4 regions of the Moritella sp. 5 genome follow, and region 2 is predicted to be linked to each of the others. Evidence: predicted binding sites of a transcription regulator. Region 2 holds the regulator's gene; each other region holds the start of a gene.
What was found. Region 2 encodes sigma-54, which starts transcription at its own class of promoters, with help from an activator protein. Its sites were predicted from a motif close to GTTGGCACGNNNNTNGNNT; they were not measured.
Positions count from the first base shown of each region.

Region 1: a site for sigma-54 is predicted at 1,483-1,501, ahead of flgF (flagellar basal-body rod protein FlgF). Genes of this name have one in related genera too.
Region 3: a site for sigma-54 is predicted at 2,257-2,275, ahead of glnK (P-II family nitrogen regulator). Genes of this name have one in related genera too.
Region 4: a site for sigma-54 is predicted at 1,647-1,665, ahead of HWV01_RS08905 (HAD-IIB family hydrolase). Genes of this name have one in related genera too.

Region 1 covers NZ_CP056122.1:1,003,137-1,007,286, forward strand. The annotation lists gene HWV01_RS04600 (flagellar hook assembly protein FlgD) at 1-48, shown strand, start outside; gene flgE (flagellar hook protein FlgE) at 70-1,377, shown strand; gene flgF (flagellar basal-body rod protein FlgF) at 1,562-2,305, shown strand; gene flgG (flagellar basal-body rod protein FlgG) at 2,355-3,143, shown strand; gene HWV01_RS04620 (flagellar basal body L-ring protein FlgH) at 3,191-3,946, shown strand; gene HWV01_RS04625 (flagellar basal body P-ring protein FlgI) at 4,088-4,150, shown strand, end outside.
Region 2 covers NZ_CP056122.1:238,154-242,303, forward strand. The annotation lists gene rapZ (RNase adapter RapZ) at 1-496, opposite strand, end outside; gene hpf (ribosome hibernation promoting factor) at 639-926, opposite strand; gene HWV01_RS01125 (RNA polymerase factor sigma-54) at 958-2,475, opposite strand; gene lptB (LPS export ABC transporter ATP-binding protein) at 2,525-3,250, opposite strand; gene lptA (lipopolysaccharide transport periplasmic protein LptA) at 3,266-3,727, opposite strand; gene lptC (LPS export ABC transporter periplasmic protein LptC) at 3,750-4,150, opposite strand, start outside.
Region 3 covers NZ_CP056122.1:4,607,332-4,611,481, forward strand. The annotation lists gene HWV01_RS20585 (aminodeoxychorismate/anthranilate synthase component II) at 1-446, opposite strand, end outside; gene HWV01_RS20590 (ammonium transporter) at 625-1,857, opposite strand; gene glnK (P-II family nitrogen regulator) at 1,870-2,208, opposite strand; gene HWV01_RS20600 (PKD domain-containing protein) at 2,720-3,841, shown strand.
Region 4 covers NZ_CP056122.1:1,983,662-1,987,811, reverse strand. The annotation lists gene HWV01_RS08915 (DUF4184 family protein) at 1-233, opposite strand, end outside; gene HWV01_RS08910 (rhodanese-related sulfurtransferase) at 456-1,460, opposite strand; gene HWV01_RS08905 (HAD-IIB family hydrolase) at 1,703-3,541, shown strand; gene HWV01_RS08900 (glycosyl transferase) at 3,595-4,150, shown strand, end outside.

The DNA.
Region 1 (4,150 bases), 760 kb from region 2:
AGTCTTCCTCTGAGCGAAGCAACAGAAGTTGCAGCTAAAACTTACTAATTTATTGAATAAGGACATCTTATGTCATTTAACATCGCCTTGAGTGGGATTAACGCTGCTCAGAAAGACCTTAATACAACGGCAAATAATATTGCTAACGTTAACACCACGGGTTTTAAAGAGTCTCGCGCCGAGTTTGGTGATGTTTATGCAACATCGATTTTCTCAAATGCAAAAACCTCTGTTGGTAACGGTGTGGCAACGGCTCATGTTGCACAACAGTTCCAACAAGGTAGTTTGAACTTTACCGATAACTCACTTGATTTGGCGATTAACGGTAATGGTTTCTTCGTTATGTCTGATGGACTTGAGTCTATGGACCGTAATTATACGCGTGCAGGTGCCTTTAAGCTTGATGCAAATAGTTTTGTGACTAATTCAGCGGGTAATTATCTGCAAGTTTATGATGTTAATGACGATGGATCACCAAAAGCGGTGAGTATGGCGTCAACCAAACCGCTACAAATCCCCGATACAGCAGGTGTGCCAGAGTCAACGCGCAATGTTGATATGACGATGAATTTACCGGCTACATCACCAGGATTAGACCCATTGAAATTTGATCCCGCAGACAGTGGCACCTATACTTCTGCGACGTCTGTTTCTATTTATGATTCGTTAGGTGAGTCACATACCTTATCAACTTATTACGTAAAAGATGGCTCTGCGGGTGCACCAGCAAACTCTTGGTTAGAGTTTAACTATGTGGATGATCAACCTCTTAATATTGTTGGTGGTCAGGCTGTTGCATCGGCTCCGGGAACTCCAGTAAAACCGACCGCGATGCGAATGACATTTGATTCATCAGGACTATTGCAACAGCAACTCCCTGCGATCGCAGAGACCTTGCCACTAGGCGCTATTTTAACTAACGGTGCGGATACCACTCAGACGATTAAACTTAATATCAATAACCCGACTCAGTTTGCGTCTGCATTTGAAGTTTCTAAGCTTGAGCAAGATGGGGCTACTGTGGGTCGATTAACGGGGATTGATATTGGCCCGGATGGTATGGTTGCGGCGAGCTACAGTAATGGTCGTAATGACAAGTTGGGTATGATTGCGATGGCTAAGTTTGCCAATGAACAAGGCTTGAGTCAGACGGGTGATACGGGCTGGCGTGCATCACAACTTTCGGGCGCTGCGATTGCTGGCGAAGCCAACTCAGGTACCTTTGGTAAGATTAATTCATCGGCACTAGAACAGTCTAATGTAAACTTGACCAGTGAGCTTGTTAACTTAATTACGGCACAACGTAACTACCAAGCCAATTCAAGAACATTAGAGGTTAACTCGAAACTACAAGATACAGTATTACAGATCCGTTAATGTAACGGACGAGTAAGCCATATAGCAAGTGGAATTATTCGACATATAATTTATCGAGAGATAAATTTTTGATAAAAGCCATCCTATTTAGGGTGGCTTTTTAATTTTGGCACTTTAATTGCTTTATTACTGAGATTAGACGGGTAATTAACGATTTCAACAAAAAGTGACAGAGGATTGACGAATGGACAATATGCTTTATATCTCTATGTCGGGTGCCAAAGAAAATATGAATGCATTGGCTGTTCGTGCCAATAATATTGCCAATGTGAATACACATGGTTTTAAGGCTGATTTTGAACAAGCGCGTTCAATGCAAGCGTTTGGTGAAGGCCTACCAACCCGTGTATTTGCTATTACCGAAAGTCCGGGGCAGGATTTTACTGCTGGAGGACTACAACAAACGGGTAATGCACTCGATGTTGCGATCCAAGGTGATGGTTGGTTAAGTGTGCTGGATGATAAGAATAAGGAAAGTTATACCCGTAGCGGCAGTCTGCACATGAGTCCGACTGGCGAGTTGTTGACATCGTCAGGTCGTTCTGTACTTGGTGAAAATGGTCCTATCGTGATCCCTGTCCCCGTTGAACAAATAAAAATTCATGCCGATGGCCGTATTGAGGTTCGTCCTCAGGGGGCTCCGGCAAATGCCTTGGAAGAAGTTGACCAATTAAAGCTGGTTAATCCCGATGTTCGAAATTTAGTTAAAGGCTATGATGGCATGTTTCGACAAGCGGATGGTATGCCAGCCGCCGTTGATTTAAATGTCCAAGTAGCAGGTGGCGCGTTAGAAACCAGTAATGTTAGTGCTGTTGGTGAACTCACCGGAATGATTAATTTGCAACGTCAATTTGAAATGCAGATAAAAATGATGAAAACAGCAGAAGAAAATGACAAAGCATCAGATTCGCTATTACGAGTGAATTAATTGTTCGTTGATGAGTCCACACAAAGTATAAATTAGACGAGGAAATGTTATGAATCCTGCATTATGGATAAGTAAAACCGGTTTAGAAGCACAGCAAACGAATATCTCAACCATTTCAAATAACTTAGCCAATGCCAGCACGGTTGGTTTTAAGAAAGAGCGCGCTATCTTTGAAGATTTATTGTACCAAGCGGTAAATCAACCGGGTGGTCAATCATCGCAAAATACCAAACTACCGTCTGGCTTAATGGTTGGTTCGGGTGCTCGGGTTGTTGCGACCCAAAAAGATCATTCTCAAGGTAATATGTTAACGACTGATAACTCGCTGGATTTAATGGTCAGTGGCCGTGGTTTTTTCGAAATTGAAATGCCGGATGGCACTACGTCATATACCCGTAACGGTCAATTCACTTTAAATGATGAAGGGATTATCGTGACACCTGGCACGGGTTATCCATTACAGCCGCAGATCCAAATACCTGCAGATGCACAAACTGTTACCGTTTCGGAAGATGGTGAAGTCTCGGTAAGTTTACCGGGTCAGACAAACAATCAAACCGTTGGTCAGATTAATATTTCAGACTTTGTTAATCCAGGTGGTCTACAGCCAATTGGACAAAATATGTATATTCAAACGGGTGCCAGTGGTGATCCGGTACAAGGTCTTCCAAGTAATGAAGGCCTGGGTAAATTAGTGCAAGGTGCGATTGAAACATCGAATGTAAACGTGACGGAAGAATTAGTAAATCTGATTGAAAGCCAACGTGTATATGAGATGAATTCAAAAGTAATCTCAGCGGTTGATGAAATGTTAAGTTATACCAATCAACAGTTATAATTTAACGGTTAATCGTTAAACATTAATTCATAACATCGAGAAATATAATGCGTAATCTTATCCTTGCTTTGTTTGTTTTTATCCAGCTAGCTGGTTGCTCGTCTTTGGTTAAAGTAAAAGATGACATGGTCGCTAAAAATACAGACACGACCAAAACCGAAGATGTGGAAGAACCAGCTGATGTGAACGAAACCCCACAGCAAGACTCACCTGATTATGCACCGATTGTACCCGATGATAATCCAGTACAAGCGAAAGTAACGGGATCGTTATTTAATCCACAATACAATAATAATATTTTCTCGGATATTAAAGCACGTCGTGTCGGTGACATCATTACTGTTACATTGACAGAGTCAACCAGTGCTAAAAAGAAAGCCAGCTCAAACCTAGGTAAAGATAACTCGTTTGAATTAGACCCTATCAAGCTTGGCGGTGACGAGGTGACTATTAGCGGTTATACGATTGAAGGTAGTTTAAATCAAACGAGTTCTTTTTCTGGAAATGGTTCTGCCGATCAGAGCAACAGTTTAGAAGGTAATATCTCTGTTACCGTCGTGCGTGTGTTACCTAATAATAACTTAGTTATTCGTGGTGAGAAGTGGCTCATGCTGAATAATGGGAGTGAGTATATTCGTCTTACTGGCTTATTACGCCCACAAGATGTCGACGCTGATAATAAAGTGAATTCTTCTTTGATCGCGAATGCGCGTATTCAATATGGCGCAATTGATGATTTGGGGGAAGCGCAAGTACAAGGCTGGGCAACTAAATTCCTGAATGGTAATAAATGGCCTTTTTAATCTGAGCCAATCTTTAAATAACATCTTGGTATGACAATTGCTATTAGCTCTATAACGCCCATTATTTCGCGGTTGTCATAATTTTGGCAGTAAGCTGTATAAACCAAAATAATGACAATTCTTATAGCACAGGTTATTTAGATGAAACTATCAACTCGGATTAAACGACAACATTTCTTATTCGGCATGAGCATTGTCTTGTTA
Region 2 (4,150 bases):
ATTGAAATACTAAGACAAGTTGGTTGTTTTTTTTTCCTAAAATACGTTCTTTAATCTGTTCACTGAGTTCATGAATATTGAGTTCAGTAGTATCGATTTTTAAATCAGCAAGTAACGCTAAAGGGCTTAATCGTTTTTTTTCTATTTCAATCGCTTGTGATAGAGATAGCTCATCTTTTGTTAATGGATGAAGGCGTCTGGTTTCACTATAACGCTTGATAAGGACTGACTGGTTAGTATCAAGAAATAAACTAGTCAGATCGGTGCTCGTTCTTAACTCTGTAATTATGTCGTTTAATTCTTTTTTTTCTGTCGGTAAGTTACGGACATCAATACTCACTGCCACTTTTTCGGTTTGGTCATTTAAGGCTTTTAGCAGTTGTGGTAGTAATTTTACTGGTAGGTTATCTACGCAATAGTAGCCTAGATCTTCAAGCACGCGTAATGCAATTGATTTACCAGATCCTGACTGGCCGCTGACTATTATTAATTTCATCTTTTATCCTCACAGCGATATAAAATAATGGGTTCATTATCCCGCAATTGATTTGGATATGATATGTTTTAATTATGTCAGAAGCATTAATACCTAAAGGAAAAAGTGGTTTTCCTTTAGGTTATCTGTGGCGAGATTAAAATTAATGACGAATCAACTTCTCTTTATGCTTAATCACTTGGCGATCGAGCTTATCCAGTAAGCCATCAATTGCGGCATACATGTCATTGTGTTCATGCACGGCAAAGATCTCCCCCCCATTTAAATGTATTTTTGCTTCTGCAATTTGAAGTAATTTTTCGACATTTAAAATCACATGGATATTGTTTATATGATCAAAATGCCGTTCTAATTTGGAAAACTTGCTATCAACATAATCTTTCAGTGAGTCTGTAATGTTTACATGTCTACCGGTTAAATTAATTTGCATATATGTCTCCCCTATGAAGGTTGGATTAGCCTTATAATAGGCTTTTACGCTGATTAGACGGTGGTATACTTAGTGCCTCCCGATATTTTGCAATCGTACGTCTAGCCACTTTGATACCTTGATCAGCAAGTAAATCAGCAATCTTGCTGTCACTTAATGGTTTAATGACATTTTCTGCCGCGACCAATTTTTTTATTAATGCTCGAATAGCAGTTGATGAACATTCTCCGCCATTGTCAGTACTTACATGGCTTGAAAAGAAAAACTTAAGTTCAAAAATACCACGTGGTGTATGCATAAACTTCTGCGTTGTTACCCGTGAAATGGTTGACTCGTGCATTTCCACTTCTTCGGCAACATCATTTAAAACCATAGGTTTCATGGCTTCATCGCCATATTCAAAAAAATCAATTTGTCGTTGAACAATACTTTTCGTTACTTTTAGTAAGGTTTCATTACGGCTATCTAAGCTTTTAATAAACCATTTAGCTTCTTGTACATGCGTTCGAATAAACTGCCCATCGCTGCTATTACGATTGCTTGTCGACAAGTTTGAATATTCATTGTTCACTTTTAATCTTGGCACAATGTCAGGATTTAACTCGACTACCCACTGATTATTTTTTTTCTTTACTAAAACATCGGGAATTACATAAAGCCCTTCAGTCTGATCAATAACATTGCCAGGTCTGGGTTCTAGACTCTGAATTAATTGCATGATCTCTTTAAGCTGTGGTTCTTTTAATTTTGTCTTACGGCTTAATTGACGGTAGTCGCGATTGCCTAATAAATCCATGTGAGACTGAATTATTTGCTGACATTCTGTTAACCAAGGTGTGTTTTTAGGTAAATGCTGAAGTTGGATCAATAAACATTCTTGTAATGAACGCGCTGCAACGCCGATGGGATCGAAATGTTGAATACGCTTTAATACTGCTTCTATTTCGTCTAATTCAACTTGCTCTTCACTATTTTCGTTACTGCTGTCGCTAAGTTCTTGGTGACCGTTATTGACGCTAGACAGGATATCTTCACAAGTCTGATTAAGGTAACCATGATCATCAATGCCATCAATAATCGCAACTGCAATAGCACGATCGGTGTCAGAAAATGGGGTTAATTCCATTTGCCACATGAGATGCTCGTATAAGCCTTCGCTGGTCTCACCTTGATAGACTTGGTCTAAACCATCAATACTGCTGCCCGCACTGCTGTGAGTCTGTATTTGAGGGGTGTAGACATCATCCCAATTACTGTCATTAGGTAATTCATCTGGCATGGCTTCACTGGCTAGCGCATCACTAACTTCTATTTGGCTGGCATCGGTAACGGTGTCGTTATTATCTGAATTATGTCCATCACTACTTTCTGCATCGTTTGGTTGAGCTGTGTTGGGATCTTCTTGTTCCAGTAGCGGATTACTGTCTAATGCTTCTTGAATCTCTTGCTGTAACTCCAAGGTCGATAATTGTAATAATCGAATCGCTTGTTGTAACTGTGGCGTCATTGCCAGAGATTGACTCATACGAAGTTGTAATGATGGCTTCATCTAACGACTACTCTCTCTTCCTTAAATGCGGTAACGTATCAATATCAAACTATAGTCGGAATTGATCACCTAGGTATACTTCTTTTACTTTTTCGTTGGATAAAATCTCTTCAGAAGTACCAGATGCGATCAAGTGTCCATGGCTCACAATATAAGAGTGTTCACATACATCGAGTGTTTCACGTACGTTATGGTCGGTAATTAATACCCCTAAACCACGATCGCGCAGATGCTGAATAATTTTTTTAATATCACCTACCGAGATTGGATCAACGCCAGCAAAAGGTTCATCTAATAAAATAAACTTTGGATCTGCCGCGAGCGCGCGAGCAATCTCAACACGGCGGCGCTCACCACCCGATAAGCTCATACCTAAACTATCGCGAATATGGGTGATATGGAACTCTTCTAATAATTCTTCTAACTTTTCTTCACGTTCGAAACGGGTGAGTTCAGTTCGTAACTCTAAGATTGCCATGATATTTTTCGTTACCGATAAACGACGAAAAATAGACGCTTCTTGGGGTAAGTAACCAATACCTTGTTGTGCACGAATGTGCATTGGCTCATGTGTTAATTCTTGGTCATCAATGAAGATTTGTCCATGATCTCGTTTAACCAAGCCAACTACCATATAAAAGGTGGTGGTTTTACCTGCGCCATTAGGCCCGAGTAAACCAACAATTTGGCCTGACTCAACTTCGAGACTCACATCTGACACAACTTTTCGTTTGTTATAACTTTTTGCTAAGTGTGATACTTTTAAACGTGCCATATGAATTCATCTACTCTAATTAGTTTTGTTGTCTTCAGGAGTGAAAATAGTGATCACGCGATCGGATTCATGATTGCCGCTTTCGGCTATCATTTCTTGTTTGTCAATTTGGTAGATAATTTTTTCACTTTTAACTTCGCTATCAGCTTGGCGTAAATGTGCATTTTTTGACAAGGTTAAGCGTTTTTTGCCAAGCTCATAACGGATCTCTTCTGACTCGGTATTAATCTTTTTACCGTCATCAAGCTCTTGATAAAACGTGGCTGGACTACCTGTGGCAATCATGATTTCAGTGCCTTTTTCGCCAGTGCTTAAGACCGTGAGTTTATCGGCATGAATTAATATCGTGCCTTGGGTAACCACTACACTATCATAAAAGATTACTCGGTTCTCTTTAATGAAAACTTCTTGACGCTTGGAAGTTACGGTAACATCTTCTTGAAAATCAGACTCTAGCGCGAGTGCTGAATTACTCATGAATAATGTTAATAGTAAAACTTTATATTTTTTCATCATTAGTATAAATCGCTTCAACTTGCTTAAGGATAGTCATGTATTCTTGCTTTAAATCACCTTCAAGTCCGACACCTGTTTGATGAAATAAGTCCCCTGAAATGGTAATTAACTGATCGCTATGCACCAAATTTTCGGCAAGTTCTAATTGTAAATAACTGGTAGTAATGACATCAATATAATCACTTTTTTTCATATTTTTGATGACAACATCGTTTCGTAGTGTTGCTACATCGTCACTACTGAAGTTACCTTCTTTCGCTTTGATCTTCCATGTCGCTTGCGCATTTTCATCATAAATAATAATAACGGGGTTAGTAAACATTGTCATGCCTAACTCACCATAATGCTCCATGCTATCTGCAAAAGTGCGACGTATAATTTTTC
Region 3 (4,150 bases), 620 kb from region 2:
TCTTCAGTCCATGCAGTGATCTCAAATTCGTCACCCAACGTCAAGGTCTCAACAATCAAAGAATGATAACGCGTAACTGTTAAAGGGTTATTTAACCCCGCAAAAACGCCTTTACCTTTATGCTGTATTTTCGATGTTTTACCATGCATCACTTTTTTAGCTTTAATTACATTTGCGCCAAATACTTGGGCAATAGATTGATGACCAAGGCAAACGCCTAAAATTGGTATTTTCCCTGCAAACTGTTCGATAACAGATAATGAAATACCAGCATCGTTGGGTGTACACGGTCCTGGAGAAATAACCAAATAATCAGGAGACAGGATAGATATTTGCTCCAGTGAAATTTCGTCATTACGCTTAACGACAACTTCTTGCCCAAGCTCTGAGAAGTATTGAAATAAATTAAACGTAAAACTATCGTAGTTATCGATAATAAGTAACATGCGGAATTAAAATTCTAATGAGGAAACTAAGTGAATAATATCATAGGTAGAAATTGGATTCTAATAATGTGCCTTCGAATAAATCGACACGACTGAGTCATCTTTATGTTTAAAGAAACAAAGAAAAAGCTCAGCAGTTGCTGAGCTTTTGTTATTTATAACCTGCTATGAACTCAATTTATTTAACTGATACAAACTCAGGGTAAGCATCGATACCACAGTCAGCCATATCCATACCTGTAACTTCTTCTTCTTCAGTAACACGAATACCCATTGTCGCTTTCAGTACAGCCCACACTAAGATACTTGCTGCGAATACCCAAGCAAAGATAATCGCTGCGCCGTATATTTGAGCACTAAATGTTGCATCTGAATTGCTAAATGGAACAACCATTAAACCAAATAGACCACAAACACCATGCACTGAGATAGCACCAACTGGATCATCAATCTTCGCTTTATCTAATGCTACGATACTAAATACGACTAACGCACCACCTAAAGCACCCAATAATGTAGCAAATGCGGGTGCAGGACTCAGAGGGTCTGCCGTGATAGTAACCAAACCAGCTAATGCACCATTAAGAATCATTGTTAAATCAGCTTTACCCCACATTATTTTAGTAATAAGCAATGCAGCTACAGCACCGGCAGCCGCCGCCGCGTTCGTGTTCAGAAAGATTTGACCAACAGCCGTTGCATTTTCAGCATCTGAAAGTAGTAGTTGTGAGCCACCGTTAAAACCAAACCAACCCATCCATAAGATAAATGCACCTAATGTTGCTAGTGGCATATTTGAACCTGGGATTGGATACACTTCACCGTTCTTACCATATTTACCCTTACGAGCGCCCAGTAGAAGTACGGCAGCAAATGCAGCCGTCGCACCAGCCATGTGTACAATACCTGAACCCGCAAAATCAGAGAAACCAGCTTCAGCTAAGAAACCACCACCCCAAGTCCAGTAACCTTCCATCGGGTAAATAACACCAGTTAAAACAACAGTGAAGGCGAGGAAAGCCCATAGTTTCATACGTTCAGCAACCGCACCTGATACAATCGACATTGCTGTTGCAACAAATACAACTTGGAAGAAGAAGTCTGATTCTAATGAGTGATCAGCGCCCTCAGATTGTGAGCCAATTAAAGAACCAAATGATGGGATAATGCCGCCTTCAGTATTACCAACATACATGATGTTATAACCGACTAATAAAAACATGATACATGCGATAGAATAAAGCACGATGTTCTTTGTCAGAATTTCAGTTGTATTCTTAGATCTAACGAGGCCAGCTTCGAGCATAGCAAAACCTGCCGCCATCCACATCACAAGTACACCTGACATTAAAAAGTAAAAAGTATCGAGTGCAAAACGCAGCTCAGTAACTGTAGTTGTTAGCTCTTGCATAATTTATTTCCTTTAAATTGCTTCTGAGTCCATTTCGCCCGTACGGATACGCACAACTTGTGTTAAATCGTAAACAAAAATCTTACCATCACCAATTTTTCCCGTATAAGCAGCACTATTAATAGCTTCAATTACGCGATCAACATTTTCACTCTGTGTTGCGATTTCTAACTTAACTTTAGGTAAAAAATCAACTTGATATTCTGCACCACGATACAATTCGGTATGACCTTTTTGACGACCAAAGCCTTTCACTTCAGTTACTGTTAATCCTTCAACACCGATATCTGCTACTGCTTCACGAACATCATCGAGTTTAAATGGTTTAATGATTGCGCTTATTAGCTTCATAAAGAGCTCCTTGCCTGAGTATATTGAGTATCTATATGATTAAACTTAATTCAACGTCCGTGCCAACAATTAAAACAAAGTAAATTCAACAGCTTAATATAATGCCCCCACATTTACGCATCTATAAAGCACTAACTTGGTGCAGCAGCGAAGTTGTTAACCCCAATTCAGTGCAATTGTTGTTCAAATGTTAACAACTATAAAATGTGAGATCGTAATCCCACTTTTAATAACTTCTTATACCTTAAAATTACGTAATAAATTAATTAATTTTAATTGTTAATCATTACTACTAATTAGGCTCATTTAAGTCTAAATAATTAAATTTGATATAATTCATTTAAAATAAATTAAATCATTTCAATAAGAGCACCAGACAAAAGGTGACACAACGTTTTGTACCACAATCAAATTGGTACTTCTTATAATCCGTTATAATGATAATGTGCTTCCAACCCGAGTAGCCAAGATGGATCTGTTACTCAAAATCTAAACTCATGGAAGAAATACGATGAAGAAATTACTACTGGTAGCACTATTATCAACGCTTACAGCTTGCGGTTCTGAGGATGTATTTGATAATGACGATAAGGATGACAAATTAAAAACGATATCATCCGTGAGTTTTTCAGCTACACCTAGTGATATAAACTCACCCATTTATAATTTCAGTTCCGTTTATACCGTAAATGATGTTGAGCAATCCACTGACGACATGACTTTTAACTGGTCAGTAAGCTTAGAAGGTGAAGGACAAGTAACCTCATTATATCCAGAACAAGCACCTCAATATGAGTTTAAAGAAGCTGCCACCTACAAAGTAAAGTTAACAGTAGAGAATCATACTGGAGAAGCTTTAGCTCAGTTTTCAAAAAATTTAACAATCAGTGCAGAAGATATAGCTACACAGCCCCTATCCCCACGCGCAATAATAGGCATTACGGATAGAGCAACAACGGTATATACGTTTAATAGCGATTCCTCTAGCTATAGTGAAGGCTCTTTATCTCAAATTGATTGGGTGATTGAAGGTCAAGAGTTGTCAGGACCTCAAGTCACCCATAGTTTTAGCAAAACAGGGCAACATATTGTTCATTTAAAAGTCACAGCCGAAGATAACACCCAAGCAACAACAGCAACGACTGTTTACGTTGTTGATGAAATAACAACTCCAACTGCAAAGTTAAACTATACAAAGGATAAGTTAGTTGTAAGCTTCGATGCGAGCGAAAGTTCCAACCAAAGCAGCGATATCTCGTCTTATAACTGGGATTTTGGTAATGGAGAATCAGCAACGGGGATTACGGCCTCCGCAACTTACCCATCAGAAGGCCCTTACAACGTGGTTTTAACTGTCGCGAGTAAAGAAGGTGTAACAAATACAAAAACAGAAACAATTAATGTTTACGAAGAAGGCTCTTACGTAACTTGTGATGTATTAACATCCTCTAGCTGGTTGTATAAAAAAACAGATGAACGTCAGTGCTTTAGTACTTCACCAATTACAAGTCGTGCAGCGGCAGAAGCTTGGTGTGGTGCGAGAATTCAACAATACATCGATGATTTATCATTTCCCCGTATAAAACCAACGTTAACTTGGCAGGTAAGACAGCAAGGTAATAATGAGTGCTAAGTTAGCGAGCAGTCCCAACCTAAAATTAAATGGTTAGTGTTTATCCGAAAGCCTGAATCTTTCGATTCAGGCTTTCGTTGTTGTTGGCGGAGTGCCGGGACTCGAACCCGCGAAGCCTTCGGCAGCGTGACAGGCCGCCTTTTTTAGGTAAACAGTCTAACCAACTGAACGACAACTCCGAACAATCTGTATTTTTTGTATCCTGAATTTCAGGCACAAAAAAAGCCTCTATTTCTAACAAAAAGTTTTCGATTCAGGCTTTCGTTGTTTGTTGGCAAAGAGAAAGCGGACGGTTTTCTATAAACCACA
Region 4 (4,150 bases), 1.7 Mb from region 2:
GTTGGCCCCTCGATCCACCGATACCAAACAAGTAACATTAAAAGTGACGGAAGAAGACAATAAATAAGCACCCCGAGCTCTGAATGCCCAGGCGCTTCTGTTGGATTAAGAGCGAAAAGATATGGGAAGTCTGGTGACATGCTTCCAACAACCATTGCAGCAAGCGGAACCTTTCCCCGCGCAATGACTGATACAGGTAGTGCGACTACTGCGTGTGATAATGTGTATGGCATCGTTTTATCCACCTAACAGGTTGTTATACGGAATGACGTATAACGTGAGTTCCAGTTTAATTTCATTATCATAAACAGTACCAAATACACGATTAATTACAAATAATAACCTCAAACTGCAGATAATAAAAAACCGCGAGTAAATTACCATTCCAAGTAACCTAACCAGCGGTTTTTATTCTAAGCGTTTATTAGCTTATTTAAGTATTTATAACCCAAATATTACTTCGCGTTTTGCTCAGCTTTTTTCTTTGCTTTTTCTACGCGACGTTCATCAATGATGTGTTTAATTTCACCACCAATGTGTGACTCACCACGTTTTTCAGCGAGTTCCATTTGACGTTCACGCTCAGCAAAACGGCTACGCTGTTCATCTGTCACTTGATCATGACAACGGTGACAGCTAAGGCCTTTCACGTAATGCTCACTTTGCAGTTCATCTTGTGTTAACGGGTAACGACAAGCGAAGCATTGGTCACATTCACCTTGTTCTAAGTCGTGGTTTACAGAAACACGGCCATCGAATACAAAGCACTCACCTTCCCACATCGTTTCTTCTTTTGGCACTTCTTCAAGATACTTAAGAATACCGCCATCTAAGTGGTAAACTTCGTCAAAACCTTGCTCTTTTAAATAAGCTGTCGATTTTTCACAACGGATACCACCTGTACAATACATCGCTACTTTCTTGTGTTTTTCTTTGTCCAAGTTGTTTTTCACATACTCAGGGAATTCACGGAAAGTCGCAGTATTCGGGTTTACAGCGTTTTGGAATGTACCGATCTCAATTTCATAGTCGTTACGTGTATCAATCAAAATCACTTCAGGATCAGAAATAAGTGCATTCCAATCTTTCGGTTTTACATATGTACCAACAACTTGGTTAGGATCAATACCTTCAACACCCATGGTTACGATTTCTTTTTTCAGCTTAACCTTAGTACGTAAGAACGGATTCTCATCGTTATAAGATTCTTTGAAAGAGATTTCGCCCAGACTTGGGTCTTGAGATAAAAAGCTTAATACAGCATCAATACCTGCTTGTGGCCCAGCAATTGTACCGTTAATACCCTCGGCCGCTAATAACAGCGTACCGCGAACATCTTGGCTTTCCATTTTTGCTAATAAAGGCGCGCGTAACGCTTCGAAATTCTCTAAACGTACGAATTTATATAATGCACAAACTGTAATTTGAGCGGTATTTTTTGTAGTAATTGGTGCTGACATTTGGTTATTCCCCATTGAGCTAACTAGAACGTAAATCCAGAGCTGTAGATTAAGGCGGCGATGTTAACAGAAATACCCTATATCGACCAGAAAAATTGATATAGATCAATAAATATCACCTAGCATCCCTCCTAGAAACACTTAACCTTATACCTTAGAGGTATTTTATTGTTAAATTAATCCATAGCTGGCACGGTTATTGATTAATTTATTATAAGATTCGCTCATTCAAGGATGCTATTATGATAACAAACCCACAACTAACCGCATTTATTGAGCGTAATAAGCTAAAAACCGCTTATTTAACCGATGCTGCAAAATGGTACACAGGGCTCATATCGGCAATCAGAGCGCACCAGTATAGTGCAATAAACAGTGCGGTAACAGATATTGACCGCATAAATAACAAACAAGCACCTGTTCTAATTGGTATTAATGGCTGCCAAGGCTCGGGTAAATCAACACTCGCCGATTATCTCTCGACCTATTTAACCAGCGCCTATAAAATGAATGTTGCGGTTCTCTCTCTCGATGATTTTTATTATAGCCACCAGCAACGTAAAAATCTGTCTGAGCATGAGCACCACCTATTACAAACCCGTGGCGTGCCAGGAACACATAATTTATCGCTCGCACACAGCACATTAGATAAGTTGCGATCCGCTAACAATAAATCAACACCAGTTGCCCTACCTCGGTTTAATAAAACCACCGATAACCCGTACCCTGAATCAGAGTGGCCAGTGATTCACGGCGCTGTCGATGTCATTATTCTAGAAGGTTGGTGCTTAGGCGTACAAGCACAAACAGATGAGGCACTATTAGAACCCGTCAACAATCTTGAAGCAACGAAAGACAAATACGGTGTTTGGCGTCGCTATGTGAACAACCAAATCAAACATCACTACGCTGCGCTTTATGAACGACTTGATATGTTAGTCATGCTTAAAGCACCAAGTTTTAATACCGTTTACCAATGGCGGCTAGAGCAAGAATTAAAATTAAAGCAGCAGGCGCTTACAGTCAAGTCCCCACTCAATCGTGTCATGAATGAATCTGAGATAAAGCTGTTTACCGCCTATTTCCAGCGACTTACTGAACATGGGTTAACGACATTACCGGCATTATGCAATTGGGTTTTTGAAATGGACAGTAGCCGCAACATAGTGCATTCATACAGTCCTCAGTCAATGCAGCTTGATCATTACCCTGCCATTTTTACAGATCTTGATGGAACCTTGCTCGATCATGACAACTACAGCTTCACACCCGCATTAAGTACCCTTGCCAAATTAAAGCGCGCGGCAATACCCGTTATTCCAAATACCAGTAAAACCTATGCCGAATTACTCGAACTAAGAAAACAGTTAGATTTAAATGGGCCTTTTATTGTTGAAAATGGCGCTGCTATTTACATCCCAGTTAACTACTTTAGCCACCAACCTATCGGTACAATACAACAAGATGGTTACTGGGTTAAATCCCTTGTTCATTCACGCGAACATTGGTTATCACTATTACAAACAGTACCAGCACAGCTGACAGAGCTGTTCACAAATATGGATACAATGACAATTAACGACATTGTTGATGCGACAGGGTTAGATGAGGCAAGCGCAGCGCTTGCAAGTCAAAGACAATATGGCGAACCCGTACTCTGGAAAGGTAACGCAGCTCAGAAACAAGTGTTCATCCAACACTTAAAGAAACAAGGCGCGACGATTTTAGAAGGCGGACGTTTCCTGCATGTTTGTGGCGATTGTAACAAAGGCAAAGCAATGAATTGGTTAATGAATCAATTTAAATTATTTAACCCACAGCAAACGACTTACTCTATTGCAGTCGGTGATGGGAACAATGATATTGCCATGTTAGAAGCTGCGCAATATGCCGCAATCATTTTATCTCCAGTGCATATCCCACCAAAATTAAAACGTAAACAGTGCTTAATCACGAGTAAGAATACAGGACCAACAGGCTGGGCTGAGGTGTTAGCAAAATTATTACCGAAGGTATTACCTGAGCGGCCACCCAAACTATTACCGAAGGTATTACCTGAGTTTGAACTAACAACAGTTTGAATTTTGAAACATCAATTCAATACTTCGATTCAAATATTTAAGGAAGGTTTATCATGGCTGATTTTTATCAAAATGGTGTAATTACAACACTGCATAACCTAAACCAGCGTCCATTAGAAGCAATGGAAGCAGAACTCACTGAATTTTCAAAACTGCGTCCTATGTCGTTAATTCTCCCATCACTATTCTCAGAGTTGGAAGGGAAAGCACTGCCTAATATTATTAATCATTTACAAGATGTGCCGTATTTAAACGAAATTGTGATCGGTTTAGACCGCGCGAATGAAGAACAATATAAACACGCATTAAAATTCTTCGGCGCATTACCACAGCATCACCGTATTTTATGGAATGATGGTCCTCGCCTGCAAGCACTTGATGCTGAACTCGCAGCACTTGGCTTAGCGCCCAAAGAATTAGGCAAAGGCCGTAACGTCTGGTACTGCATGGGTTACACACTTGCATCGGGAAAATCAGAATCAGTGGCGTTACATGATTGCGATATTCTAACCTACGACAGATCACTGCTAGCACGCTTGATTTATCCCGTTGCTAACCCGCAATTTAACTATGAATTCTGTAAAGGTTTTTACGCTCGTGTTGCAGACG